One region of the Paenibacillus sp. FSL K6-2393 genome, then DNA from elsewhere that is predicted to be linked to it. Evidence: predicted binding sites of a transcription regulator. Region 1 holds the regulator's gene; the other holds the start of a gene.
What was found. The regulator LexA, encoded in region 1, represses DNA repair genes until DNA is damaged. The targets are predictions, from matches to a motif close to CGAACATATGTTCG.
Positions count from the first base shown of each region.

Region 2: the regulator LexA is predicted to act here: its motif matches at 2,221-2,234, upstream of MHI14_RS20720 (DNA polymerase IV).

Region 1 covers NZ_JBBOCU010000001.1:2,896,564-2,912,104, reverse strand. The annotation lists gene metH (methionine synthase) at 1-855, opposite strand, end outside; gene MHI14_RS12865 (cupin domain-containing protein) at 1,035-1,580, shown strand; gene MHI14_RS12860 (GntR family transcriptional regulator) at 1,677-2,351, opposite strand; gene MHI14_RS12855 (ABC transporter substrate-binding protein) at 2,454-4,088, opposite strand; gene MHI14_RS12850 (carbohydrate ABC transporter permease) at 4,416-5,288, opposite strand; gene MHI14_RS12845 (ABC transporter permease) at 5,301-6,230, opposite strand; gene MHI14_RS12840 (HAD family hydrolase) at 6,820-7,611, opposite strand; gene MHI14_RS12835 (hypothetical protein) at 7,640-8,149, opposite strand; gene MHI14_RS12830 (DUF896 domain-containing protein) at 8,275-8,484, opposite strand; gene MHI14_RS12825 (LysM peptidoglycan-binding domain-containing protein) at 8,580-8,957, opposite strand; gene lexA (transcriptional repressor LexA) at 9,254-9,880, shown strand; gene MHI14_RS12815 (aldehyde dehydrogenase) at 9,986-11,287, opposite strand; gene MHI14_RS12810 (hypothetical protein) at 12,089-12,265, opposite strand; gene MHI14_RS12805 (adenosine deaminase) at 12,587-13,294, opposite strand; partial or broken gene MHI14_RS12800 (peptidase G2 autoproteolytic cleavage domain-containing protein) at 14,191-14,358, opposite strand; gene MHI14_RS12795 (hypothetical protein) at 14,612-14,752, opposite strand; gene MHI14_RS12790 (phosphotransferase enzyme family protein) at 15,142-15,541, opposite strand, start outside.
Region 2 covers NZ_JBBOCU010000001.1:4,699,607-4,715,147, reverse strand. The annotation lists gene MHI14_RS20730 (TlpA family protein disulfide reductase) at 1-53, shown strand, start outside; gene cimA (citramalate synthase) at 174-1,793, opposite strand; gene MHI14_RS20720 (DNA polymerase IV) at 2,324-3,625, shown strand; gene MHI14_RS20715 (ferredoxin) at 3,743-3,985, shown strand; gene MHI14_RS20710 (L,D-transpeptidase family protein) at 4,203-5,645, shown strand; gene MHI14_RS20705 (hypothetical protein) at 5,688-5,825, opposite strand; gene MHI14_RS20700 (quinone-dependent dihydroorotate dehydrogenase) at 6,080-7,177, shown strand; gene MHI14_RS20695 (GTP pyrophosphokinase) at 7,312-8,127, shown strand; gene MHI14_RS20690 (DUF309 domain-containing protein) at 8,114-8,596, shown strand; gene MHI14_RS20685 (thioredoxin family protein) at 8,815-9,363, opposite strand; gene MHI14_RS20680 (RsmB/NOP family class I SAM-dependent RNA methyltransferase) at 9,585-11,282, shown strand; gene MHI14_RS20675 (pseudouridine synthase) at 11,288-12,034, shown strand; gene MHI14_RS20670 (Cof-type HAD-IIB family hydrolase) at 12,302-13,105, shown strand; gene MHI14_RS20665 (hypothetical protein) at 13,203-14,243, shown strand; gene MHI14_RS20660 (GNAT family N-acetyltransferase) at 14,350-14,898, shown strand; gene MHI14_RS20655 (glycosyltransferase family 4 protein) at 15,160-15,541, shown strand, end outside.

The sequences.
Region 1 (15,541 bases):
ATTCAACCAGCCCTGTTCGGCAAAAGCACCAATCTTCTGAGCAAGCGAGTCTGGTGACTCATGGTAATTACCGTTCTCATCCGGAAGACCCGCGTTCGGGTAACAACTAACGGCAACCGATGCCATTCCAGAAAGCGAGCGAATGTGATCACGCATGAACTCAGGACCCGTAGCACAGTTTAGTCCTACCGAAATTGGGTTAAGGTGTTCTAAGGATATATAAAAGGATTCGATGTTCTGACCCGCAAGGGTCGTACCCATCGGTTCTATCGTTCCTGATATCATCAGGGGCAGTGTAACGCCACTCTGTTCGAAGGCCTGCTGAATTCCAATGCTGCCTGCTTTTACATTGAGGGTATCCTGTGAGGTTTCGAGTAGTAGCGCATCAACGCCTCCCTCTATTAAAGCAAGCGCTTGCTCCAAATAACTGTCGATAAGTTCCTGGAACGTTACTCCCCCAGTTACAGACAGTGTTTTGGTTGTTGGTCCCATCGCACCTACCACATAACGTGGAGATTCAGGTGTAGAGAAACGATCAACCGCCGCTTTCGCAATTCTGGCTGCTTCCAGGTTGATCTCACGTGCCCGATCCTGAATATCGTACTCAGCAAGTACAACGGATGTGGCACCAAATGTATTGGTTTCGATTAAATCGGCTCCAGCCTCCAGATATTCTTCATGAATGCGCTGGATCAGCTCTGGACGAGTAAGCACTAACATTTCATTACATCCATCCAAATCTTCGCCGCCAAAATCTTCGCCAGTCAGATCAACTTGTTGAATCATGGTCCCCATTGCACCGTCGAGGATTAATATTCGTTGTTTTAATGCATCGTGTAGACTAATCTTATCCAATATCTTCACCCCCGCAAAACGTTAAATCTTAGTTTAACAGAAACTAACTTAATGTGAAAGATCGGGTTTGATCCCGAAAGATGGCGGGTTTGCACGAATATGAACGGAATTTGAGAATCGACAAAAACAAAGCAATCCGATATAATTCAATTAAACCAAGTGGAAAAGAGGGAAAGAACATGGCTGAAATTGTTATCCGAAATACGAACGAACGCATCACTGGTGACGAAAATGTTCGAAATTTCTTGAACAAATACGAAGTATTATACGAGAAGTGGGACGCATCCAAACTGAACACTGATCTGCAAAATAACTTTGGATTAACTGATGAACAGAAAACTGAGGTTTTGGAAACTTACGATTATGAAATCAGAGATTTGGCTGCACGTCGTGGATACCAGATCTGGGATGTCATCACGCTGTCCGAACAAACACCAGATATCGAAGAAAAGCTGGCCAAGTTCGAAGAGATCCACACCCACGCTGAAGATGAGATTCGTGCAATTGTCGCTGGTAAAGGAATCTTTGTTATCAAAGCTACAGACGATGTAGGCTACTTTAATGTAGAATTGTCTCCAGGAGACGTTATCTCTGTACCTGAGAATACACCGCACTTCTTCACTTTAATGGAGAATAAACAAATTATTGCTGTACGTCTGTTCATCGAAAAAGATGGCTGGATTGCAGATCCATACCCTGATCCTACTTTTATCAAACAAGCCTAACACTCTCGTGTTACAACTTGCTTAACCAAAACCCCTGTTCAATTGAACAGGGGTTTTCGCATATGCATATGGAGAGTATTATACAACATCGTTGCATTATATAAAATAATGCGGGTATTTCGCCTTAATCGATTCCTGTTCAATAACAACTAGTCTAAGATGAGCTTCCATCACCTGAACAGCTTGCTCAGTCTGCCGCTCTGTGATAAGCCGATAAATCTCTTTGTGTTGGGAAATAATGACCTCCAGGTTGGAGTCCTCCGCTAGACGTAATAAACGCAACCGATTAAACGGAATATTCAGTTGTTGCAACATTTTCCATGTTCTCAGCTTCCCCGTGCCCTGGAACAAAATCTGATGAAACTCTTCATCCAGTTCAAAAAGCCGATAGAAATTGTTTTTTCCTATACAGACTTCCTGCATTGCAATGTTGGTTTCAAGTCGAAATCTGAACTCTTCAGGAAAAGAAACACAAGCCAAAGTCACGATTTCCTTCTCCATCTTCTCCCGCATAAACCTGCCTTCTTCCACATGCTCCAGATTAATATGAGAGACGATCGTTCCACTCTGGGGAATAATGTCCAGCAGTTCTTCTTCAGCAAGCTTCATGAATGCTTCTCGCACGGGTGTTCTGCTCACCTGCAGTTCATCTGCAATCTCTTTCTCTGAAATCTTGGTACCCGGCTTAAGTTCCAGATGAAGAATTCGTTCTTTTAACAGGTTATATGAATATGCCCGGGTCGAGCCTCTAATTTTTTGATTAAGTGACATGCCTAGACCTCTTTCTATCAGCCGTATTCATTCATCTTAGCACAAATTACCGTTCCACTTATATATCGGTGTGAAACGGTAATCTGGCCAACATCAACTATATTATTGCTTGTTTTCTTTGTAGGCTTTGTACGTATCATTTGCCAGCTTCAGATAATTAGATAAACCTTGACTCTCCAGCTCTTTGGCAAATGTATCGAATTCAGACAAGTTCCGCTCACCCAAAATAAATTTAAGTGTATTTTGATCCGAATAGTCTTTCAGTGGTGTACTCAGAAGTGTCACCCGTTCACGGTCCTCTGAAGAGTAAGGAATCGGTGGTTCTGCCGGGATCACTTCCTTGGTATCCTTCATGTCTTGCTGGAATTTCAACTCTTCTTCACTAAACATCGATTGCAGCAGATCTGTGGTACCCCCGTAGGCAAATACTCCACCAGAGAATCCATAGTCAATACGCAAGTCTTTCGTTCCTTTCGGATTCAAGCCATTGTAGTTCACGTCTTCTACCAATTTACGTGTTCCGCCCTCTTTGGTAAATGTTTCGCCTTCAACGCCCCATTTGGCAAACTCTTGACCCTCATCGCTGTAGTATAACCAATCAATAAATTGCATAATAGCTTTGAAGTTTTCGCTTTTTTGAATTTTCCCGGAGATCATAACACCGTTTTCAAGTCTGGAGCCGGACATTAATTGCCCTTTTGGTCCACCAGGTACTGTAATCTTTGCAACTGAGTATTTACCTTCTCCCAGCGTTTTGTTCATATCATTTCGGTGCAGCACCACCGTTTGGGAATTACCATTAATCATGAATGATTTGCCGGATACAAATTTCTGTACAGCCTGATCATCATCCTGTGTAAAGCTCTCCTTATCGAGCAGCCCTTCGGATACCAACTTGTTAAAATACGTTAGCATCTCTTTGTATTCTGGTGTTGTAGCCGTGTACACAAACTCATCCTGATCTTCCTTATACGTCAATCCGTTACCAAAACCCCATCCAGCCTTGGTACCAAAGCCAGTAGCAGCGATGTTCAACGTACTATTAAATTGGAATCGGTCCGAAAACGGAATGGAATCCGGATAAATCTCTTTCAGTTTCTTCGCTGCATCATACAATTCGTCCCATGTGGTCGGGATGGCAATGTTATTTTCTTCAAAAACATCCGTTCTTACGAGTAGTGTGTAATCTGGCCATACTTCTTCATGCAGACCCGGGAGTACATAGTACTTTCCATCTTCCTGTCGAAGTCCTTCAAGTTCATCTTCTAGACCCCATTTTTCCACTTTATCCTTGAAATTTGGCATCAAATCAATATAATCACTAATTGGCAAGATCGCACCGGATGATACAAATGCAGACTCTTCACCAGGGTACGTTTTCGGAATAACCAGTGGTGCATCACCAGAGCTAATCAACAGAGATCTCTTCTGAGGGTAATCACTCATGGGTACAATCGTTGGCTCAAGCGTAACACCCGTCAGTTCGGTAATTTTATTAAAAAGTAACCAGTCTTTTTTGTATGGATAACTAGGTTGATCACTATATAGTATGGAGAGATTAAATGGCTCAGTCGCCTTGAATGTATCCCCTACATTGTACGTCTCCATCGCTGCCTTGGTTTGAACTTCTGTGATGTCACCTCCAGCTCCGGTACCGCTGCTACATGCTGCCAGAACAACGGTCATCATTGTTGCCAACACCATTTTACCAACAAACTTACGTGGCTTTTGATTCATTTAGGTTATCCCCCTGAATTTGGTTTAGGTTGACCTTGCCTTAAAACTTTTTAATCAATCACTAAAAGTAATCATGTGAATCTTTCTATATAAATTGAACTATTCATTTACATAAAACGGAGAGGACAGAAAAAACCTGAAAAAGCGAAGCGCTCGCCTTAAAGCTTTCTGAAAGAAAGCTTCATCGGAAGCATATGCTATCACCGGATTTTCCCTTTTAAAAAGGGAATCGAAAAAATCTGGGGATAACAGCGATTGAAAGGTTATTCTGTCATCGGAGTGTTCCGTGTAAATCATCTTTAGTTCAATTTATATAGATGCTGCGTATTACTGTTTAACAGACCCTAACATGATACCGGTTACAAAGTATCTTTGGACAAATGGATAGATGGTGAGTATCGGCAAGATGGTTAATACCATCGTTACTGACTTAATATTGGCAGCAATCTGTGTCAGGTTATCAGCTGAGGTTGCACCGGCAGATGCCCCGCTTGTCGCTCCTGCAATCATATTGCGCAAATAAATGGTGACCGGGAACAGTTCTTTTTTGTCCAAATACAGAAAGGCTGGGAACCAGGAATTCCAATGACCTACTGCGTAGAACAACACCATGGTTGCCATAACTGCTTTACTAAGCGGCAAAATAATGCGTAACAAGATCCCGTAGGTGTTCAAACCGTCTATGGAGGCAGCTTCCTCCAGTTCTTCAGGCATATTTTCAAAAAATGACTTCATGATCAGCATGTTGTATATGCTAATTGCGCCAGGAACAACAAGTGCCCACATGGTGTTGTTGAACCCAAGGGAATTAATCAAGACATAGTTTGGAATCAATCCACCACTGAAGAACATCGTGAATACGGCGAACATCGTCAGAAACTTGCGACCCATCAACCTCTTTTTGGACAGAGCATATGCGAAAATAGTCGTCATGAACATGGAGATTAACGTACCTACTACAGTGTAGATAATCGTATTTTTATAATTGGTCCAGAACATGCTGTCACGCGAGATGGTCTTGTATGTCTCCACATTGAATCCTCTTGGAAACAAACTAACCTTACCGGAATTAATATAGGACTCACTACTGAAGGATTGTGCCACGACATTTAAGAATGGATAGAGTGTTATGAATACCACGAACAGCAGAAAGATGACATTGAATACTTTAAATACCTTGTAAGATCTGGATTCCTGCATGATGCTCCTCCTTTACCATAAGCTTCTTTGTGTCAGTCTGCGTGAGATGGCATTTACGGAGAACACCAGGATCAGACCGATCAGCGATTCGAACAAGCCAATTGCGGTAGCATAACTGAAGTTACTGGATTCCAATCCGACCCGATAAAGGTAAGTGGAGATCACATCAGATGTCTCGTAGATCAACGGGTTGTACAAGAGTAAGATTTTTTCAAATCCAACAGCCAGGAAATTACCCATGTTCAAAATCAATAACGTCACAATCGTTGGCAAGATCCCTGGTATTGTTACATGAATCGTTTGCTTCCACCGATTGGCACCATCGATACGCGCAGCTTCATACAAAGAATCATCAATGGTTGTCAGTGCAGCCAGATACAGAATTGCTCCCCAACCCATACCCTGCCATACCTCAGAAGTGATATAGATTGTTCTGAACCATTCAGCCCGCTGCATAAAAGGAATATTGTCTCCGGTAAAGAAAGCCACCAGCCCATTAATGGAACCATTCACTGCTGTCAGCTGCAGGATCATACCCGCAACGATAACGATGGACAGAAAATGAGGCAAATATGACGCGGTCTGTACAAACTTTTTGAATCGTTTACTCTTCACTTCGTTAAGCATCAAGGCAAAAATGATTGGAACCGGGAATGTAAAGAGTAACGCAAGTCCGCCTAACATCAGCGTATTACCGAATACTCTCCAGAAGGTAGGGTCCTCAATAAACATTTTGAAGTACCTTAATCCAACCCACGTTTCTCCAAATATACTTCCCCCGGGAACAAAACGTCTGAACGCAATCACATTACCAATCATCGGCCCATATTTAAAAATAAGGAGATAGATGATGGGAAGGATTAATAGTGAATACAGCTGCCAGTCTTTGCGGAACAAAGTTGCTGCCGTTCGTAATCTGCTCTCTTTACGTAAAGATGTCATGGTTAACGTTGTTTTAGCGGTTTCCGACTCCATGTGTTTTCACTCCGATCCAGGACTTGATAAGTAAGAGTAATTCATGTACAACTCCCATCGTTTCTCCTCTTGTAGAAGACAACCAATCCTTCAACTTCACCCCCACTACGAAATAGATAAATGCCAAATGTAAGCGATATCAATTTGATGTATTATGTAAAATCACACAATCCAAGGTGCTTCACATCATTAATTAGCACTTACTAAGTGGTGTGATCTCCAAATCGAAATAAGCTTTTTCAAAATATTAAGCGCTTACAATCAATAGAAAATAATTAGCAATAACTCCCTGCTTCCATTTTAATGAAGTAAGTCAAAAAGAAATTGCTTTAGGACAATCTAAATACTAGTCATACTAGTATGTTAGTTATATTCTAATCCAGCTTCCCCCTAATTTCAATAACTTTTAGTAAAAAAAATGGAGATCTCTTTTAACAAGGTAATTTAGTCAACAAGCTCAAATAAAAAAACATTGGTAACTTCAAGAACGACATCATCGTTCATAGAAGCTTCCAATGTCTCAGGGTGCTGAGGAAAGATGTTATAGCTGATCTGCTTAGAAATTAGCAATAAGCTGATTTAATTCCGATAAATGCGTTATTTCATGGTCTGGCGCATACGTTTCATTGTTGGTCTTATGCTCACGGTTAATCCATACGGATTGGATGCCAGATGATAAAGCACCACGAATATCAGTCGTTAACTTGTCTCCAACCATCATGCTCTCTTCGGGTTTAACACCCAGTTTATTCAAAGCATGTTCAAATATCGACGGATCTGGTTTTCCTTTTCCGAAGTTACCCGAGATAATAATCTCATCAAAGAAAGGAGTCAATTCAGGTACACCATCCAACTTCTCTTGTTGCAAAGCAGGACAACCGTTCGTTAACAACAACAGTTTGTACTTTCCTTGTAACTGGCGCAAGGTGTCCATCGTTTCTTCGTATACATGAGGTCTGGATCTCCGTTCTACTCCAAACTGCGCGGCCAACTGTTCAGCAAGATCTTCCCGATCTATACTCAACTTCAACAAGCCACGACGCCAGGATTCTTTACGGTAAACTGGAGCAAGTTGTTCCAACTGACGGAACTCAGGTTGATCCCCACCAGTAAAGTTCGCCCATAGGCCTTCAAACGGATTGATTCCAATCATTTTGGTAAAAGGAAAGGTTTCATATGATTCATACAGTCCACGTGCCTCATTACGAACAGCTTCTTCAAGTTCTTCTGGTTTGACCCCAGTCTCTTGCGCTGCAATTAGACAAGTCTCATGAAAAGCTTCTCGAACACTACGCTCATCCCACAATAAAGTATCATCTAGGTCGAACAAAATCGCTTTTAACGCCATTCCGATCATCTACCCCTTTATGCAATAATTACTTTTCGACGGTTTCCACGGTGATCTGGTGTGCTTTTGCAAACTTCAGCAAACGTTCTGCAATCGCATCTGTATCGTAACGGTTCAATAACTTGGTGAACACCCATCTTTTCCCGCGACTGTTATGTTCGATAACAACTGTACCTGGTTCAATTCTGAATTTGACAATATCGTCAACCCCGATTGAACGTTCACGATTACCCTTCGTCGTGATAATCCGATTACTGCTAATCTTGATGTATGGACGGCGAAGCATGAAGATGACTGCCAAAAATACGTAAAGCAGCATCGTCACCCAGTCCCAGGTTGTCATCGGAGCTTGCACAAGGAACGTGCTCATAAACAGATACAAAAAGGCGAGACCGATCAAAAATATAGGGAACAACAGGCTGCGCCCCTTAAAGACTTCTTCACCTGGTGTACCTGTGATTGGTTGACCACTTTTTTTGCGTTGCTGATTTAACTGCTTGGAATTTTTCTTAACCGTTCTCTCGAACGAACGCGACATGAGAATCCCCCTTATGTGTCTTTGTATCGGCTTACATAATTGCAAACCAACATTTCCCCCTATAAATTGCACACTCAAAATAACAGGAAGAAACCTAAATATCATAATGATATCATTAGGTTTCGTTAGTGTTTGAGTTTGCCTTGGTGGCCTTTGTCATTCTCATCATCAACAATCTCAATGGTATCCAGTTGTTGTCTGAAATTGCTGCGAATATTGCTCAAATAAATCTCTCTTAGCTCGGCACGTTCAGCAAGTTCTTCCTCCGACAATCCAGTGGACTTTTGCTTACGAGCCAATTCGTTAATGCGTGCTACCAGACTATCTATATCCAAGCTTGTCCCCTCCAAAAATACAAAGTCATATTAACTTTGCCATTATAAAGGCAGCTTGTCAAGCTGACACGCGTTAACACTCATTGATGTGCATTTTATTCTGCAAATTGCGGTAGAGCTAGTACTTGTCCCACTTGGATGGAAGTTGTATGAAGTTGATTCACTTTCTTAATTGCTTCTATATAAATACGTGTATCCATATTCGTCGGTTTATGTTCCAAAGAAATACTCCATAATGTTTCCCCTTGTGAAATAGCTATCTTTCCTCCAGGCAGAACATCATTCTCATTGCCAGCAAATACAGTTAAAACGGTGCTACATCCAATAAATATAATCAAAGAGGTAATGGCTACCTTTAACATCCATGAAGAAATCTTGAAACGCGCTAAAACATTCTTGTAGTTCCCTATTTTAGTCTTCACCAGTTCCGAATTCATTGGTTCATAAATGCTTTGATAAGTAGAATATCTCATTAAATACCCGCCTCCAAACGTTTGTTCCTATCTGTTGAAATCAATATAACACGAACACTTGTTTTGTTCAATAGATTTTTAGAACAATTGTTCGCTTCTTTTTTGAAGGAGAAATTTCTTAATTGAAGTTCTTTTGCAAAGCATTTGCAGTATTATGCTCTGCCTTTTGGACAAATTCGGTTCTAAAAGTTAAAAAACACTGATTTAATGCCATTTTATTTAGAACTTATGTTTGTACGAACGGAGGTTCTATGTTATAATTTTCCCAAACGTTACTAAAATGGGGTTGATACGGTATGTCGAAGATATCCAGCAGGCAGCAGGCTATTCTGGAGTTTATACGAAATGAAGTCCGGTTGAAGGGGTATCCTCCTTCCGTACGGGAAATTGGTGAAGCGGTTGGACTGGCTTCCAGCTCAACAGTACATGGACATTTGGATCGTTTGGAGAAAAAAGGTTTGATCCGACGCGACCCTACCAAGCCAAGAGCCATTGAGCTTTTGAGCCAGGAAGAATCTGAGCATTCTCATCAATTTGCTCATAGCGTTGCACGTATTCCTGTCGTTGGTAAGGTTACAGCAGGGGTTCCAATCACTGCAACTGAGAACATTGAAGACTACTTCCCTCTTCCTACACATTATGTAGGCGAACAGAAAGTGTTTATGCTTTCAGTAGTCGGAGATAGTATGGTGGAAGCTGGAATCGTTAACGGAGATTATGTTATTGTCCGTCAACAGCAAACTGCTGATAACGGTGATATCGTCGTTGCAATGACTGAAGACGATGAAGCTACAGTGAAAACGTTCTATAAAGAAAAAGATCATATTCGCCTTCAACCGGAGAATGCGACCTTCGAACCTTTACGTTTGAAACATGTTAGTATTCTGGGTAAAGTCATTGGCCTTTTCCGAGATATTCATTAATATTTAACTTGAGTAACAAAACTAGATGTAATGAAATACGAAAGAGGTTGTCCTGATCAACAGGACAACCTCTTTTTTTCATGTTTATGTTATTTTAGCGGCTAATTATTCACTGCGTTTCAGAACACTCTTGTGATGCGAGAACACATCAAAGCTCTGTTGTCCGTGATATGAGCCCATACCGCTCTCTCCTACACCACCAAACGGGAGATAGTGTGAAGTCATATGAGAAAGTGTGTCATTAATACATCCCCCACCGAAGGATACTTGATTCAGAACCTGATCCTGCAGTTGCTCATCCTGTGTGAAGAGATATAACGCCAATGGTTTTGGCCGGCGAACAATCTCATCCAGCATAGGATCCAGGTCACTGTACGTAAATACAGGAAGAATCGGACCGAAAATCTCTTCTTGCATGACAGCTGATTCCCAGTTCACATCGCCAAGTACAGTCGGCTCAATGAGCAACTGCTCACGTACAGAACGTCCACCAATCAGCGTTTTGCCATCTGTAAGGAACCCCGACAACCGATCAAAGTTACGCGCATTGACAATGTGCGGGAAATCAGCGTTCTGTAACACATCGTCCCCAAATTTATATTTGATCTCTGCGCCAATCAGATTGATCAATTCATCATGAACTTGTTCATGTACAAGCAAGTAATCCGGAGCAACGCAAGTTTGCCCTGTATTCAGGAACTTACCACGAACAATACGCTGAGCCACCAGCTTCAGATCTGCATCACTATGGACAATAGCAGGACTTTTACCGCCCAACTCAAGAGTTACAGGAGTCAGGTGCTCAGCAGCTGCCTTCATAACAATGCGACCAACACCTGTGCTTCCTGTGAAGAAAATATAATCAAACTTCTCTTTCAACAATACTGTGCTGGCTTCAACTTCCCCTTCCATAACGGCAATATACTCCTGAGGGAATATCTCCTGAATCAGATCATACGTCAGACGAGATACGGCTGGTGTTAATTCAGAAGGCTTGATAACTGCACAGTTACCGGCTGCAATTGCTCCAATCAGTGGACCAAAGGCCAGTTGGAAAGGATAGTTCCAAGGTGCAATTATAAGAGCCACTCCGTATGGTTCAGGGTAAATGGTGCTCACCCCATCCGGCATAGCCGAATTGGTTGGAACTTGTTTGGGTGCAGCCCATTCCTGCAGATGTTCTAATGCAAAATCCAGTTCACCCAGAACAATGCGAATCTCGGAACCGTAAGCTTCCGCCTCAGATTTGTTCAAATCTGCCCGAAGTGCATCTTGAATCCGTTGCTGATACTTTTCAATTCCTTTTCTAAGCTGTTGAAGAGCATTAATTCGATACTCGATATTTTTAGTTTGTCCTGTATAAAAAAATGTACGTTGTTCTGTCACTAGTTGTTTTGCTTGATCCATATTAACATCTCCAATTAATTATTTAAAATTAAATTGCTCAAAATTTAATTAAAGTATACCTCTTCTATATGAAACTTTCAACATACAAATGAAACATCCATTTGTATATATTGGAATGATGGTTTGAATTTTAAAAGAGTGAATGTTAGTATTCCTTTCTATTTCGTGGCTATCAGAATTTCTAAGGAAGTTTGATTTAAATCTTTTGTTTCAGACAGTTTAATGCACTGTAAGAAAGAATTCTAATTTCAGTTTCTCTTTAATGGGTTACTAGATAATGACAATGGTTTTTGCGCTGTTACTAACATGAATTGATACATTTCTTCAAAATAGAAATGTTTAGTTACCACATATAAAAAACTCCCCTTTCATTAATGAAAAGAGAGCTTTACGATTATATATCGGTGAACGAATACATCATGTTAAAAGTAAGCCATGGTTACAGACAAACATAGGCTTCTTTGGTGACCCTTTTATCTGCTTCCATCTATATAACTCATCATCAGTTATTTTAAGTTTTCCACGCAATCATGTGCCTAGTTTCGTGTTTTTTATGAATTGCCCATACCTTGATTTGATGGTAATCAACAGGCTCTATTCTTAAACATCCCGGGTTTGCACACTTTCCACCAGTCTCACTAAGAAGTTTTTTTGTTTATCTAGATAGGTTTTTCCTTCTTTATGCAACTCCCTAGGATAATTCGCGTAATAATTACACTATCCTGTCCGTTATCTTAAAACTATTTTTAAGTCTAATTCCGCTGGGCTACACTTAATTGGAAAGAAAACATAATACCTTTTTCACCAAACTTGATTTATAGTCTTAATTGCTACGTTTGGAATCTTTTTAATCGCATTCTTTACAGGTATACTGCCCGGTTTTATACCAGCCTTCAAAATATCTGTAGCAGCTTGTCTGGTAAGACACGAAAAAACCAACGTTTTAACTTCATCATCTTTTGGATTATAACCACGCATGTGAGCAATGGCAGCTATCACTCGTATTTGCACGTACATTAATCAGCTGGTTTAGCTACTGGAAGAGTGACAACACCACCTACGCCAGTTAGAAACCTGCTTGTTACTCCTTTAATGTTTTGCCAACGGATTAAAGCATCAATTGCTTTATCGGTTGAGCTTTGCTTTTTCGTAAGACCACTCTATCAATTTATTTAGTTTCTGCTAAGTAGTTAAATATTTATCTAATCGGTAATCGAAAAATGAACTTGTACGAATAAAACAAAAAAGCCGCTATAATAGCGACTTTAATGGGATATTTTCTATCCGACATAAATAGATTTAATATTCGTTCACTGGACCACAACCAAAAGGTTGGCAAGTCTGGATTGTCGAAGCGGTATCAATAAAACCGGTATAATCATGATATTTGTAATAATGATGGTCTTTCCTGATGAATAAAGTCGCATTAAAATCACTATGCTTAACATCTCTAGTATATGTTTTTGTTACCCAATAGGCTCTGGGTGCATCCTTAGAAAGATAATAACCACCGATGCTTACAAGTATGCCCGCTATTCTACCACCTACAGGTCCTCCTATAAAGGAAGCAAGTATACCTGCTATTGCAGAAGCAGTTGCATATATTATCTCTGTGGAATTTTCTACTTTGCCTTTATATACATAACCGTCTGCTAATGCTTGTGGCGAGAAACTGAGATCTTCGTGAATAGGTTTTATTTCGTTTGTAGCATAATTCACTTCGCCAGTTTGAAGATTTTCATACTTTACTTTAGTCTCATCAACTTTTGTAATTTTTAACTCATCTTTACCATTTAAATCTGTTGCAATATAATAGCTGTCATATTGAATTAATGTAGAACCGTCTTTAAAAGTGATGGAATTATCGGTTGTACTTTCGACTAGTTCTAAAAGGCTATTTTCCACTTGAAGTGCTGGTAAAGAATTTGCCTGATCTTGAGCGAATGCTGGAATTGAGATAGATGTAGAAAGCATGACTCCGGCTAAAAATGTTTTAGCAATTTTCATTGTTTGTATCATTTTAGTCCTCCATTCAATTCTAATCTTTCTTTTTTCTAAAAAAATCGAATTTGATTACGTAATCAAACAAAGATGTAATCACAATAGCCCCAATTGGAATAAACAAATAAACCCAGAACGGATTATTTGGAGCTTCACCAGGCGGAGAATCTGTTAAAATAAAGTAAAGAACAATGCAATAGATTATAGCCAATACAATACCTGTTATGTTTCTATTTTTCATAGTTGCTCTCACCTCTTGTTCACAGAATCAAGTATTGTATTTCCAACTCAAAAATATTATAACATAAATTTGGTAAAATTTCTCTTATATACCTTAAAGTTTTTAAATAATATTTATGATGATAGCTTTAACCAGTATAATCCCCTTTGCTCAACAGCTATTTTCAGTACTATATTTCGTTTTTTTAATATCTGACTCCCTATCTCAGCGTTTCAGTTGCTATATAATAATATGTAACTTCTCATGCGCTAGGATACTAAATGATATTTTCAGTTAAACGCACAATGATTAGACACATCTCTATTCCGACACTTGGTACAAGGTACAAGTTCTGGTCTCGAACTAAGGACATGAACTATAAAGCTAAAGTATGGTCAAATTCTCTGAAATAGGGTAGAATTGTTATAGTTACTTTCTCAGCGATAAAACAAATGTAGTAGACTAAACATAACTTTCGGAGCCAAATATGACTCCTGCACAAACGAGCCTTATATACAAAGGCTCGTTTTTTGATGTATCTTGTAAAATATCTTTTCTGTTACTAATTCGAAGATTTTCCTTTTTACATCTTTCAACAACAACATTTTACTGCTCTGTTCGATACTTTGATTAACTTGCGCTTACACCGCTGTAAGGCGGTTTTACATACACAAAAAAAGAACTAACGTTCTATACAGTACCCGTTCTCTCGACATGTGCCATCATCTCTTATCAGAAGTTTTCCCATCATTCCTACAGCTACCCATTCTGGACGCTCCAACCGAGAAACGTAAGTCTGTAAAGGATCATACTGAGGATTGATTAATGCTGTTTTCAACGTGTGTGATGGGACTGTAACCTCCCCGTTTCCATCTTTTCATGGACGCTCTCCTCATTTCATTTAGTGTATCTGAGGTGGCTTCGAGTGTCCAATTGGATTAGGAGGCTTTAAAGATATAAAAGGGGTTCTTAATAAATACATTATGCTAATTCTGCAGAATATGAAGTTTAAAGCTTCACATAATCAATGGTTTGATGCAGCTCTGCCTTCTCCATACTTCCAAAAACATTAAAATCTCTGAGGAACTCATCGAACTTATCCCTCAAATCGCTGACCAAGGAGCACTTCGAAGCTCCCCCTCCAGCTTTGTTGTTAACTTTACCGCATACGTACTCTCCGTATAGGACGGATGCTTTCCATATAAAAGCTCGATCTTCCATAATGCCTCAACCGTATTTGGCATCTCGCTGACCTGAACATCCGGCGCAAACCATCAAGCCCCTAGAAAAGAAAAAAGACGACCCACCAATTCGAGTCGCCTTCATTCCAACTCAATGCCAGTTTAAAAAATCACGAAACGACCCAAACAGCTCCGTCAAAATATACCCCCAAAATGAAGGGGGAACTAGAGAAGCTGAAGAACAACTGGATCGGACAAACTTCATGAATAAGTATAAATCTTTATAATAAACAGAAAAGTTTCAGCGCTAAGTACACAAGTAGATCTTATATAAACTCGAAGTCATAGCTCACGTTTTTAAAACTAGATGATACGAACAAACACTCTAAACAGCGACCTATTGTAAATCATCACCATAAGATATCATTATTTTAGCCCGGTATCGGTTAGTATTAATCCACATTTACAGGCTCGATCACTTCGAATAAAAATGGATTACCATTTAAATATTCTCTTATGTATGCTTGGGCATACTTTTGTTCATCGATTAAACTGGTTGTTTCTCTTGGATCAGAGGAGTGATGGCAGGAGTTCTCGATCATGAACATGACAAAAAAACATTCCAGATCCCGAATATAGTCCGTTTCCAACTTCCTAATACTCTCATAACCTTGGATAAGCATCCATCGATGCTTTGGCCAAAGCTCCAATATGGTGCCTGCCATATCGTAGAGATAATATCCGTACCCACATCTTCCAAAATCAATCGGATAGGGTTGATTATCCTCAAATACCATATTACCGGTATGTAAATCAGCATGAATGAGTCCATAGTTATGTTCACTTGGATGC
Region 2 (15,541 bases), 1.8 Mb from region 1:
TACTGCCCGAAAAAGAGTTGGAGCGTAAGATTGAAAAGTTAATTGCGAATTAATTTTCTGCAAAGAAAGAAGCCTTTGCATCCATGAATCATGGGTGCAGAGGCTTCCTTTTTATTTTCCGGGAAATAAGCTTTAAGAGCCTGTTCAAAAAAAGCCTTTTTTGAACATACACTTTAATGATTACTTATCCCATGAGCAGGAATAGGGAGTGTGCCCGGCTCATCCTGCAATTTTTCTTGAAGCAAAGCATAGCGGAAACTGTGTACAAGAGCTTCCCAACTTGCTTCAATTACGTTCTCGGATACACCAACTGTGTTCCATGTATTTTCCGTATTTTTGGATTCGATCAATACACGAACTTTGGCGGCTGTGGCATCTTTCTCATCCAGTACACGCACTTTGTAGTCTGACAGATGCATATTGGCAAGTGAAGGGAAGTATTGCACCAGCGCTTTCCGAAGCGCATTATCGAGTGCGTTAACCGGACCATTGCCCTCAGCAGCGGTATAAGCGCTTGTTCCAGCGATATTCACTTTGACAAAAGCTTCGGAAACAACAGATTTTCCCGCCGTTTTCTCTACAAGCATTTTGAATGATTCAAAAGTGAACAATTCTTTCATGTCACCGTTCGCTTCACGAATTAACAATTCAAGCGAAGCATCTGCACCTTCGAACTGGTAACCCTGATGCTCCAGGTCTTTAATTTTCTCAATAATCTGACGTGAATTGGCACTGCTTGGATCGAACTCAAGCCCCAGTTCCTGAGCTTTGGATACAATGTTACTTTGTCCGGCAAGTTCCGAGACCAGCACACGTTGTTTGTTACCAACCAGTTCAGGCACGATGTGTTCATAGGTACGGGAATCCCGCAGGATGGCAGAGACGTGAATTCCACCTTTGTGAGCAAAAGCAGCATTGCCGACATAAGGCTGATTAATCGGCATATTTACATTGGCAATTTCGCTAACATAACGAGCCACGTTTGTAAGTTGTCTCATGGAATCCTCAGTAACACATTCATAGCCAAGTTTCAGTTGCAGGTTCGGGATGATGGACGCGAGATTGGCGTTACCGCAACGCTCTCCATAACCGTTCATTGTTCCTTGAACCTGACGGGCTCCGGCTTGTACAGCGCTGAGTGTGTTGGCTACAGCCAGTTCACAATCATTATGTGTATGGATGCCGAGATGTGCATGAGGCAGGCTTCTATGCAGTGTGGATACGATCTCATGTACCTCGTTTGGCATGGTCCCGCCGTTGGTATCACACATGACGAGCCAGTCCGCTCCAGCTTCGTGAGCCTTGGTCAAGACCGCTTGAGCATACTCTGGGTTATGTTTGAATCCGTCAAAGAAGTGTTCTGCATCAAAGATCACTTCCATACCATTTTGTTTCAGATAGGCGATGGAATCATAGATCATGGACAAGTTTTCTTCCAATGTAGTCTGCAAAGCGGTATGCACATGGAAGTCCCATGATTTACCGACCAAAGTTGCAGCCTGAGCACCAGATTCGATCATGCGCTTCAGGTTGGCGTCTTCACTAGCAACGCTGCCTTTACGGCGGGTACTGCCAAAAGCAACAACCTTTGCGTTCAGGTTTAATTCCTTGACTCTTTTGAAAAACTCAATGTCCTTGGTATTGCTGCCGGGAATTCCGCCTTCAATATAATGGACACCCAGGTCATCAAGCTTCTTGGCAATTTTGAGTTTGTCGTCTGCCGATAAGCTGACACCCTCCCCTTGTGTGCCGTCACGTAAAGTCGTATCGAAGATGGAAATGGCCTTTGACATGAAGATCCTCCTTTGAGATAAAGCGCTCTTTTAAAAGATTGGATTGTAAGTTGGGAAAGCTGTTAAGTACGTTAGTGGACGAATCCTTCGATTCGGCAACGCTACACTGTGTTAAATTGGGTGCGCTGATTTGTCCTAAAGTCGTCAATTTGTATAATTAATTATTATAGCACCATTATAGCCAAATGCTACATAGAAATCGCAGTTTCATGTAACAATTAACGGATTTTAGAGCAAAAAGAAGGATGTTAATCATAATCCGGATGTATGTTATAATTTATTATTGAGTTTTAATTGGAATATATGGAAGAAAAGGAGGGTTGATTTTGAGTTTTGTATGGGAAAATACGGTTATTGCGCTGATCACATTGATCCTTTTTGTGAGTGTAGGCTGGTTAATTATTCGGTCTCTGATCAGTTCTCGCAGAAAATAAATGTTCGTGACTGAATTAACATAACGGGTTTGATATACTATAGAAGAAAGAAATTCGTTTCATTAATTAGTGTGCAAGAAAGGGCGGGGGTTCATGATGTCTTCAGACGGCAATCCTCCAGCGAATGTGGATCAATACTACCCTACAGCTGGACGGGTGATTCTGCATGTCGATATGAATGCTTTCTACTGCTCTGTACATGAAGCCGAGGAACCAGATTTATATAGAGGAAAAGCAACGGCCGTTGCGGGCAGCAGTGAACTGCGAAAGGGTGTAATTGTAACCTGCTCATATGCCGCTCGTAATCGAGGCATCTCAACAGGTATGGTTGTCCACCAAGCCATGAAAAAGTGCCCTGATCTCATTGTGATTCGTCCTGATTTTCATTTATATCGTCAATATTCAAGAGCTTTCATGCAGATTGCGTATAGTTATACCCCTCAACTTGAGGCTACATCCATTGATGAATGTTATCTTGATATTACAGGTTCAAGGCAATTCGGGAATCCAATGGAGATTGCGGAGAGCATTCAGCGTAGAATCAAGGATGAATTGGGGCTGCCATGTTCCATTGGCATTGCACCCAACAAATTATTGGCGAAAATGGCTTCGGATCTGAAAAAACCGAACGGTATCTCCATTTTACGCATGAGGGACGTACCCCGGATTCTTTGGCACAGACCATGCAACGAGATGTTTGGCATTGGCAAAAAAACGGCTGAAAAGCTGAAAAAACTGGGCATTGAAACGATTGGTCAATTGGCCCAGTCGGATGAGAACATGTTGACCGAACTATTCGGAGTTAATGGAACATGGCTCAAAAATTCTGCGAATGGCATTAACCATTCCGCAGTTCACGCGGAACGGGAAGCCAATAAATCCATTGGGCATACAACCACTTTACCGGCGGATGTATCGGATATGAATGAGATTCATCGGGTATTCCTCAATATAAGTGATCAGGTAGCCAGAAGGTTGCGCAAGCACGAAATGTTCAGCCAGGGGATTCAGATTACGATCCGCACACCGGATATGAAGACAATCACCCGATCACGTCTGATGGAAGTTCCTACGGAGGATGCAACGGTCATTTACCGTGAGGCCTGTAAACTATTTGAGAAGCATTGGGGTAGTGGCAAGCCTGTACGCATGCTCGGTGTGACACTTCAGAACCTGATTCCAAGAGAGGAATCCGCTGTACAGATGGACTTGTTCGAATATGAGCAGAAGCCCAAGAAGGACAATCTGATTCGGATTATGGATCAGTTACGTGATAAATTTGGTGAGAATGCTGTTGTGACCGCAGGTATGCTTGGAGACGATCCTTCCGTGCTGCTTCGTAATCATAAAGTGCGCGGTACTTCCCTGCAAAAAGATAACTTGCAAAGTCTTGATTAAATAGGGGATAATAGAGACTTGTGGTTGCAAAATGATTTGTAATTATCCTTACTTTGTATTAATATGTTTCTAGATAAAAACACTGTACGTTTCGAATTTTAGGAGGAGAGAATGTAAATGAGTAAATATACTTGGGTTGAAAAAGACACATGCATCGCATGTGGCGCTTGTGGAGCAACGGCTCCTGACATCTACGATTACGATGATGAAGGTTTGGCAGAAGTTATCTTTGACGGCGATGCTAACCATGGTATCAAAGCTATTCCAGACGACTTGTTTGACGATATGCAGGATGCATGCGATGGCTGCCCTACAGATTCAATCAAAGTAGCGGATGAGCCTTTCAATAAAGAGGGTTAAGTATTTCTTGAATGAACACAGAGCACTTTCTTTTGTCTTAACGACAAGGGAAGGTGCTTTTTTGTCTTCATTTAACTGTGATCTTATGACATGTGAATCAAGGACGATTATTGTCGAAAACCCTTTTTTCCACCGGGTACTCAAGTCCTATGGATTCAACGCCTGGTTATGCCGATATATAATGATATACGGAAAAAGGTGAATAGTGGAGGATCGGATGCAAAATACTCATCTAAGAACATATGTCAAGAAACATCCAGACAATAAAATGGCTTGGTACTTGCTTGGAAAGGAGTACTTGGGCGAAGGACAGGAGGCCAAAGCCAATTATTGTTTTCAGCAAGCGGGCGAGGTTTACGAAGCATTTGAACGCAGTAAAGCTCCTGCTGACATCTGGGTGGACTATCAGGAGAAATTGGTGGAGATGTCTGAGCAAAAAGAGAAAAAACAACGTAGACGCAAAATGTGGCTTACGTTGTTCATGCTGCTTGTGCTGGCAGGTCTGCCACCTGCGGACGCTCCGGGTTTCAGTCGTGAAGCGGCCGATGCACTGTCAGCAGCACTGGAATCCACGGATGAAATCCCTGACCCAGTAGGAGCGGATCAACAGGCTAGGACCGCATCCATTCCACCAAGTAATGTGTTCACCGCTGCGGCATTTGGTGGAGGCAACCATGGCGAGGCTGCTCTCGCAGCTGCCTGGTCCGGGTCTGGCCCAAAAGTAGAGACTTCGGCTGTACTGGGTATGCAAACCTCGGATGACTGGTCTTTATGGAAACGAAATATGCCTGTGAAATACGTAGTACAAACTAATACAAGTGGTAAATTAACTGCACAGAGTTATGATGCCAAGCAATGTAACTGTGAACCTCCTGAAGTTACGCCGAAAATCAAAAAGATGGCCTTGGCGTGGACCGCCAAGCAGGAAGCCGCTGCATCATTATCAAGTGCAATCGTTGCCTATCGCAAAAAAAATGACGCTTGGCCCAAGAGTGTAACGCAAATGGCCCAGCCATTTCCAAATAATATTCTGGGAGAGACTGCGCCAGGGATGACCGAGATGTTTCCGAAGCTGTTAGCTTTGCATCAAGGAAAGGCACAGGAAGGAAAGAGCGATTCAAATGGTAAAGAGAGCGGTTCAACATCTTCGAATTTGTCTCAAGGCAAAAATGCCGCTTTTGCAGATACGCTGGGAGGTCAGCCTTTTTTGCAGGAACCGCTGGAGATTGTCATTGATAAGGATAAACATAAACTTGCATTAATCAGTGGGGATACCATTGTTCGTATGTATGATGTGGGACTTGGCGGTGATCGAACACCGGAGGGTTCATTTGTCATTACAGATAAAGTGGTCAATCCGAATGGGCGCTCGAACGGTGAGTTTGGAAGCAGAGGTATGCAGCTCTCGAATACAAATTATGCCATCCATGGGACCAGCGAGCCAGACAGTATCGGACTGGATGAGTCCCTTGGATGTGTGAGAATGCGTACAGGAGATGTAGAAGAGTTATTCGCTCTTGCTCCGCAAGGCACTCCGGTACGTATTGGAGAAGATGTACTGCCAGATCTGACGCTTGTTCCAGAAGCAAAGCAGCGTTATCAGCATACGCTTGTTCCAAAGCAGAATAATCCGAACAAAACGTATCACTGGCTGAATTGATCTGTTTGATATGTAGAATCAGATGGATTCAGCCTGAATCATCTACATGTTGGCAATAATGATAAGAGCACCAATGATGATGATCAAGCCGCCTACACTGGCTGCAGTCCATGCAATGGCTTTGCGATTCACTTCTTCTTTCTTTTGCTGTAATGCAGGTGGTTTACGTTTGGGAGCCATGAGTTATTCCTCCTTATTGGAATAGAACTGGTGTAGAGTAACCATGCTCTCATTGTAAAGAATTCAACTCGTCATTTCCAGTGGGCGGGTGGATTTCTTGTGAGCATTTTGTATTATTCGATTTGTGCTGTCTATGCGCAAACTACTTTCCTTTTTAATAAGAAACAGATAGACTTGTGTGTAGAGTGTTTTTTTACATATGAAAAGACGGAAAACGGCTTTTTGGCGTACCGGAACAGAACGGAGTGAGTGATTTGTTATACAGAAGTCTTGCTAAACCTTTGTTGTTCAAAATGGACCCTGAACAGGCCCATCATCTGATTATTGGCGGCCTTAGTGGCATGGGCAGCATCCGTCCGGTTCCTTCCGGACTGCGTGTGATGTACGGCGTTCGTGAAACGTCTGATCTGGCTGTTGACATGTTTGGGTGTCATTTCCCTACACCTGTTGGTCTGGCTGCGGGTCTTGACAAAAACGGACAGGCCGTAACGGGCTTTTCTTCCATCGGGTTTGGATTCATGGAAGTGGGAACCGTGACGCCACTTGCACAACCAGGTAACGATCAACCACGGCTGTTCCGTTTGCCTCCAGATGAGGCTTTGGTGAACCGGATGGGCTTCAACAATCTGGGTGCGGAAGCGATGGCAGGAGAACTTTCACGTCTACAGGATCGGCGTATTCCAGTGGCTGTTAACATCGGCAAGAATAAGGCAACGTCTAATGAGGAAGCTCACCTGGACTATTCGAAGTGCATTCAGGCATTATACGATTATGCTGATCTGTTCGTGGTTAATATCAGTTCACCAAATACACCGGATTTGCGTAATCTGCAACATGGGAATGAATTGAAGGAACTGCTCGCTGCGGTTATGAACGAGATGAACGTGCAACATGCACGAGCGGGCGGAGCGACCAAATCCGTTCTGGTGAAGATCGCACCGGATGTAAATGATCAGGAACTTGAATATATGGTTCGCACAATTGCAGACAGCGGTGTTGCTGGCATTATTGCAACGAACACAACCATCAGTCGTACAGGACTTTCCCACCAACATGCAAAAGAGACTGGCGGTCTGAGCGGTAAACCTCTGCGTGAGCGTTCTACGGAGATTATTCGCCAGATCTATCGTCAGACTGAAGGCAAACTTCCGATCATCGGTTCAGGTGGTATTTTCACAAGTGAGGATGCTTACGAGAAAATTAAAGCCGGAGCAAGTCTGGTCGAAATATATACAGCATTAATCTACGAAGGACCTGAGGTGAATCGGCGCATTCATGCCGGTCTGCGTGAGTTACTGCGCAAGGACGGTTATCGTCATATCTCTGAAGCGGTTGGTGCGGAGCATCGTTAAGAAGGAATGTGGATCCCCGGATTGAAAATATAGAAGCATGGAAGAGCGTAAAATGGTTCGGGACTCTTCCCCCCACCAAACATCATGTATAATGGAATAGAACAGGGGACGCTATAGAGACAGGAGGCATAAGCATGGACGGTAGAGACTGGGGTACATTTTTACTTCCTTATGAACAAGCGGTAGAGGAATTAAAAGTCAAGTTTAAGACAATGCGGGCGGAGCTGAAAAAACGGGAAGAGTATGCCCCGATTGAATTCGTTACCGGTCGTGTCAAAAAAATATCCAGTATTCTGGAGAAATCCAGACGACTGAATGTGTCGCTTGATGACGTGGAGACAGGCATTGAGGATATTGCAGGTATCCGTATCATGTGCCAATTCGTAGACGATATCCGTCGGGTTGCCGAATACATTCGAGGCCGCAAGGATCTCACGGTACTCATTGAGAAAGATTATATTACGAATTTCAAAGAGAGCGGTTATCGCAGCTTCCATATGATTATTGAGTATCCCGTTCAGACGGCTCTGGGACAAAAGATCGTATTGGCCGAGATTCAGATCCGGACACTTGCCATGAATTTCTGGGCTACCATTGAACATTCTCTGAGTTACAAATTTCGGGAGAGCTTACCGGATGACATGCGAGCCAGGCTGAAAAAAACAGCTGAGGCCGCTTTTGTACTGGATAATGAGATGTCTGCAATTCGTCTACAGATTTTGGAGGCGCAGAAGGCATTTGAGGATGATTCCAATATCGTGTCAAGAACATTGAATATCATTCATCAATTGTACTTCTACCACCTTGTCAGCGAAGCGATTGAAGCACAGAAGCGATTTAACGATTACTGGGAACGGCATGATATGGAAGGGCTCAAAGACTTGCTCGATGACGTGAAGAAACTTCTGAACAACGCCAGAAAGGGCGAAAACCCGGATGAGCATCTATGAGCCACTGTACATTGACTACTTAATCTACTTCAATCGGGATCAGGATTATTTCGAGTGCCATGAGGTGCTGGAAGAATTGTGGCTTGAACGTAACCGGGATTCTCTCTATAAAGGGTTGTTGCAAATTGCGGTTGGTTTATACCACTTCCGGAATGGCAATCTCCGCGGAGGAACGATGATGTTACAGAGCTCGCTTGATCTTCTGGAATCTTATCCTGCTACAATTCTGGGCATTGACCTTGGGACTTTGGTACGGGATGTACAGGAAATCGTGAAGGAACTGTCCCTATCAGATGTTCAGTCTGTGACTTACAGGGATTTGTCCATACGAATTGTTGATGAGGTCTTAGAACAGGAGATATCTAGAAGATCGCTTGAGCTAAAACCTAATATTCCGCAACGCCGGAGTCCTACCAGAGGGCGAATATACGAAGAGAAGATGAAGGCGATGGATCAGGGTAAAAGTTAAGCTGTTATCAGCGTTAACATCCAAATGAGCATCCCATGGATATGAAGTTCCATGTATATGAAACACCCCGACGATTCCTGTAAAGGGAAAGATCGGGGTGTTTTTGAATGTTGCGTCATATCCAGATGATTGCAGGTGGCACAGCCTGTCCTTCAACAGAACAGTGTCTGGTGATACAAGTGCCTGATTGTAGATACTTGTGGAAACTGATCTATCAGTTAGCTTGCTGAAGGAGCGGCACTACCTTTATATTTTTGGAAAAATTGTTTGTAATCATCCAGTGTGTAGCCTTGGTCACTGCCATTCTCTTTCAGTCCGCCAACCATACGGTCTTTCTCGACACCAGCCTCATAATAGACGAGTGTAGGCGTGAACTCGATATTGTAATCGGTCCATCCTGCTTCGAATTCACGCAGATTGAACTGCGGAAGCTCAATACCTTCACTGTCAACCAGTGGCATCAACTGAGGTGTTGTTGCACGGCAATGCGAGCAGTCGGAAGCAAAGAAATAAACAAAAAAGCTGTCTTTGTTATCGATTTTGGCTTTGAGATCAGTGGGTACAATAATTTGTTGATAGTTGGGATCACTAAGTAGCTCCCGTGTAGCTGGATTAAGCTTGGAAGCAGCGATTCCATAAGCATTTTCCACTGAATCCATCTGTTTCTTGGATTGCTGGTCTACGACAACCAGTGCTGCAATCATAATGATTAAAATACCCAGGAATATAAGGATCGCAGCACTTTTCTTTTTCTTCTTGGATTTCATTGGACATCCCCCATCGATCATATCGAAATATAGTTTGGGCAAAAATAAAGGTTGGGATAATATGCATAAACACCCGAATTTTTGCTCAGGAATCAATCTACTTGCCATTATACTACATTACACGCTGTAGTGGAATAGATACGATATGATAGGAAAGCAAAGCTTGGATATGATAAAATAAAACGATATTGCAATCTTACCAAGACAGGATGAGTGGGAATATGGGTGTAAAGTTACCTTTGATATTTGCTGAGCGAATGAAAAGTTTGCTGGGTGATGAGTTTGAACAATTTATGAAATCTTATGAACAGTCTCCTCATGCGGGACTGAGAGTGAATACGTTAAAAATATCGATGGAACAATTCGATGAGATCGCTCCGTTTGACCTAAGACCTATTCCGTGGTGTGAGACAGGATTCTATGTACCTCATGGTGTTAAACCGGGGTTGCACCCTTATTATCATGCAGGTCTGTATTATATACAGGAACCAAGTGCAATGGCTCCAGTTGAGTTATTGCAGGTGGAGCCTGGAGACCGCGTGCTTGATCTGTGTGCTGCTCCGGGAGGAAAAACGACACAGATTGCTGCAAAGCTGCAAGGCAAGGGTGTACTTGTCACGAACGATATCCATGCTGAACGCACGAAAGCGCTGGCCAAGAACGTGGAATTGTACGGGGTGCGTAACGCCGTTGTTTTGAATGAGTCGCCCGAGCGGATCGCAAATGCATTTCCTCATTATTTTGACAAAGTATTAATTGATGCGCCTTGTTCAGGTGAAGGCATGTTCCGCAAGGATGAAGACATGGTGAAATCGTGGGAACATCATTCGGTGGAAAAATGTGTGCTCATGCAGCGCGATATTCTTGAAACTGCGGCACGATTGCTAGCCCCGGGAGGAACCATCGTATATTCGACATGTACTTTTGCGCCGGAGGAGAACGAAGCGATGATTGCGGAGTTCCTGAATGTAAACAGTGATTTCGTAATAAGTTACATTCCTGAAGAGACAGGATTTGCTCCAGGACGTCCGGAATGGGTTCGTCAGATGATGCCTGAGAAGGCGGATGAGACGGAAGCTGTACTGGGGCAAACGCGTGGCACCGCAAGATTGTGGCCTCACCTTTTGGAAGGCGAGGGACATTATGTCGCTGTGTTGCAGCATCGTGCAGGGCAAGGAATAGAAACAGATCAACCTGGAGTAGTTAAAGAAGGAGCAATGGAGTATGGACAGGTCGTGGATGTGTCCAGGATTGAAGTAGAGGGGAACAAGGATCACTCTATTGCTGCTTCTTCAATTGCTATGACCAAGGCTGATCGCAAAAAGGAACGTTTATTGCGAATTGAATCCCGAGAGTCCCATGACAGACAGGCTGGTGGCGGCAAGAATTCGGGTAGACAGAGCAAAAAAGGTAAAGATCACGGTGGACGTAAATCGGAACGGGGTCAGGGACGCGGAACTGATCCGGCAAGTATTGATCCGGTTGCGATCTACACTTCATTTATGAAAGAACAATTGGAGATTGAGTTAACTGGAGAAACGGTATGTTATGGAGATCGTGTGTATCAATCCTCGGTTGGTGCAGCTCGGTTGGAGGGACTGAAAGTCATTCGTCCAGGCTGGTTTATGGGCACGATCAAGAATGGGCGATTTGTTCCGTCCCACCCGCTTGCATGTGCTCTGAATGCATCTGAAGCATTGCGTAGCGTAAATCTGTCGTCCGCTGATGGCGAAGCCGTGAGGTACCTCAAGGGTGAAACGTTAAATATTGAAGAAAAACGAGTGGTGCTCAAGGCGGATACGTTTGCCAAAGGGTACGTTCTTGTATGTGTAGATGGTTATGCCGCTGGCTGGGGAAAATGGCTGGATGGTGTGCTGAAGAATGAATATCCGGCAGGCTGGAGGTGGACATCGGTATGATTGGTATGAGTGGAAAAGGCAAACAAACGCTGCGTCTGGACAAAATATTAAGCCATATGGGTGTGGGAACACGAAGTGAACTCAAAAAGATGGTGAAACAAGGCAGAATCCATGTGGACGGCAAAGCGGTGAAAGACAGTGGTGTACAGGTGAATCCCAAGGTCAACGTCATTGAAGCCGATGGGGAGCGGATTGTGTATCGGGAGATGATCTATCTGATGCTGCATAAACCTCCGGGTGTCGTGTCTGCTACCGAGGATAACAGAGATAAGACGGTGTTGGACTTGCTCCGTAAAGAGGATCGGGTCTTCAATCCGTTTCCTGTTGGACGACTGGATAAGGATACGGAAGGACTGCTCATTCTCACAAATGATGGTCCACTTGCTCATGATCTGTTATCTCCACGCAAGCATGTGCCCAAAACCTATGAAGCTCGTGTTCTGGGAAACGTGGATGAAGAGGATATACAACGTTTCAAAGATGGTGTACAGCTGGATGATGGGTATGAGACGCTGCCTGCTGAACTGACCATACTTGGTCAGGAAGAAACGGAAGAAGGCACGATCTCGTCGATCTCGCTTATTATTCACGAAGGGAAGTTTCACCAGGTAAAACGTATGTTTCAGGCGGTAGGCAAGCGAGTGATCTATCTGAAACGCGTAGCCATGGGTGAGCTTGAACTAGCTTCCGATCTTGCTATCGGAAGTTATCGTGAACTAACCGCAGACGAGTTAAGCCTTCTGCGGAAGTAAAAGCTCCCGACCTTCACGAAGTGAAGCAGGGAGCCGGGCAGAGAGCGAAGCCCTGCCCGTAATGGTCCCGGTTAAGCTTGGGCGGGAGCGCCGCTAACCAGCGGTGTGCCCGGCAACAAGCGTTCCTACGCCAACCGTGACATAGCAAGACCCGACCTAACACCGGTGAGCAAGACGGGAGTCCAGAGGGCAGAGCCCTCTGGGGCCCTCCCTCGGAAGGGAGGGTTTGGGTGGGTGCGACTACTAACAGATGAGGATGAAGCCAGAATGACTTATAAATTAATTGCACTTGATGTAGATGGAACACTGCTGAATGATCATCATGAACTAACCGAATGGACTCAGGAGACCTTGATCAAAGCTTCCCGTCAGGGAGCAGAGATCGTTCTGTGTTCAGGTAGAGGTCCTGCCAACACGATTCCTTTTATGGAGCAGATGGGACTGGATGGATATGTGATTACACATAATGGTGCCGTAACGGCGCAAGTGGATACCCGTGAGGTGGTTCATCATTTTGCCTTAGATGGACAAGGACTGGAGCCGATCATCTCCTACTGTCGAACTAATGGAGTACATTTTGACATCAATACGGCTTTTGGTCTGTATGTGGATCAACCGGAAGGTTTGGGTTTGCAGGTGCGTGAGATGTATTACAATTTTATGGCAGAGCCACTGAAGTTACCCAAGTGGGTTGACATGACAGAACCGCTGGCGAAATTCACTGCATTTGGTCCGATTGAACAGATGGATGCAGTGCTTCAGGAATGGTCTACCTGGAATCTGCCTTATTATATGACACGGAGTGGTGACTTTTTTATTGATCTGATGCATCCCGAAGCGTCCAAAGGTGCTGCACTGAAAAGGCTTGCCGAATCGAAAGGAATCATGCCTTCTGAGATTATGGCGATTGGTAATTACTTCAATGATATTACGATGCTGACCTTTGCGGGCAAAGGCATTGCCATGGATAACTCACCGGACGAGGTGAAAGCTGCTGCAAACGAGGTTACACTCTCCAATAACGAGCAGGGTGTGGCACACGCAATCCAAAAATATGTGTTATCCGTCTAATCCTACATCTTATACTTAAAATGCACGCTTCCCTCATAATCTACCGTCCTCAGGGGCATCCTAAGAGAATAACGTTAGGAATGGAGGAGGACACGTGATGAATTATGATGTGGAATTGGTTGCAGACCTGCGGACATCAGGTGGAGAAGTACAGGACGTGATGGTTAATGGTCAATATGCAGGCTCACTTTTTCTTGTGTACAGAGAAGGAGATCGTTTATCAGGTAGTCTTCAGATCGAGCAGGAGTCTCTGCCAGATGGTACAGAGGAACGTATCGTGGAAAAAGTGCATGCCTATGTCCGCTCTCTTGCAGATGCGTTGGAAGCTGCATATTATGAAGTGCTGGTTAGTTGTGGCTCATTACATTCGGTTCTGCATAAGCCTGAGTCAGAGACAATGTGGCCGTCTGAAGATATGAATCATGACGAAGGCAGCTATGACGATATAGACAGCAGTGGAAGTAAGGTAATCCCTGTTTCACAAGCCGAATCGTTTACATATGAAGATCGGGATCAGGTTCTGGAGATGGAAATGGTAAGCGCGGGACGCAGTATATCGACGTATATATTCAATGATGTCGAAGGGCAGGAACTTGCAGAAGCTTCCTTGAAACAATATGGCGCTGATGTACAAGGTGAAATACACTGGTATGACGAGCCGGAAGAGAATCAATTGGAAGCTGCGGCAGAGTTGCTGGTCAGAGAGCTGGATGAAGATATCATCGATACGATTACGATCCGCATGTGGCATCAGGGCAACGAACTTGAGACGCTAGAGTGGGTACATCGCGATTTCTCCGAGGAGTTTGAGGATACCGATGAATCGGGTCTGGATGAGCTGGAAGCTGCTGAAGAAACATGTTATGTCATGTTGAAGCGTAAGGATCGGGAGTTCCGGGTATATGAGCTGTTTCTTCAGGAACGAGGTGGATTGCCTGTGGGAACAGCAACAATAGACACTTCTCAATCCGATCTGACGGGATACATTGATTACGAGGTTCCTGGTACCAGCATTCAGCGAAAGAGCCTAGTCGAAGTGTTGATGCAGGAGTTGGACAAGGAAATGGAGTTTGATACCTTGCACCTGACGATGTTGTATCGAAATCAGATTATTGATGAAGCCAGAATAGATGGGTAAAGGGCAACCGCCTTTTACCTTTTTTTGTTCTCATTTTGACGAAAAATCCATTTCCCGGTATAGTACCATTAGTTTAAAAGAGATCAGGAAGCGGAGGAGAACAATGATGCACTCATTCAGGATCAGTAGCGAATATATTAACGATGGTTTTCAAGCGGTTCAGGCGAAGCCGGAAGATACGGACGATGTGATGTCGCTGCTGGTGGAGACAGCCGAATGGTTACAGAGCCAAGGTTCTTCCCAATGGAACGCTCTGCTTAAAGGGGAAGATTCTCATGATACGGCAGGGGCGATTCGGCGTGGAGATGTGTTTGTATTTAAAAAAGGAGCGGACGTAGCGGGGATGGTCATCCTTTTGGTTCAGCCAAGCCCTTGGGATATTCATCTTTGGGGTTCAAAAGCTCATCCCGAGGATGGTGCAATTTATCTGCATCGGCTGGCGATTCGAAGAAAATATGCTCAGAGCGGTCTGGGACGGTCCATTTTGCAATGGTCCAGCAGTGGCATACATTTTGAAGGCAAACATACGGTTCGGTTAGATTGCGGAGCGAGCAACGCAACGTTGAACGCCTTTTACGCGCGGAACGGGTATACTTTTTTGGGAGAGACAGATGGTTACAGTACATATGAGAAGCCCGTGGAGCTACTGAGCTGAGAATTCTGAATACCCAATGATTATGTTGACGACAAACGCGAGCGGTTAACAGCTGGATTAAAGCTTTTGCTTCTGAGGGGCACGTTTCATGAATATGTTGTATATACGAGTTGGTGAACAAAAGCTTGATCAGTGTAGCTTTGATTGAGCGGTTTAAATAGCCAAAAGTTTGCACTATCTTACGTAATATAGATGTTCCGGCTTCCCTATGTCATAATGGATAGTAGAGTAGTACGTAAGTTAGAAAGGGGGAAACTAACGGTGAAATTGCTGCAGGCGCTTTTCTTTCCTCCGGAGCAGCCCGGAGGTGTATCCTCTATGATTCCGTATATGCAAGAGAGATTTACAACCCCGAGGTGGGAAATGGATCTGTTCTCGTTGCCAAAGCGAATTCGCAACAAGGGCAGAGAGGAAGTTCAGTTCGAAACGTTTGACTGGACGGAATATCAGGATAGTCCTGTTGTCCAAAAATATATTCAAACCTATCGTGATTATCTTTGGTGGACCAAACTGCGTATTCAGAAGCCCTATGATCTGATCCATGCACACCACCCAATTGCAGGACTTGCGATGAAAACGGTTTTCCCGGATACACCCCTCATTCAGACGATTCACTCTAGTTATGAACGAGAATTAATCCTTA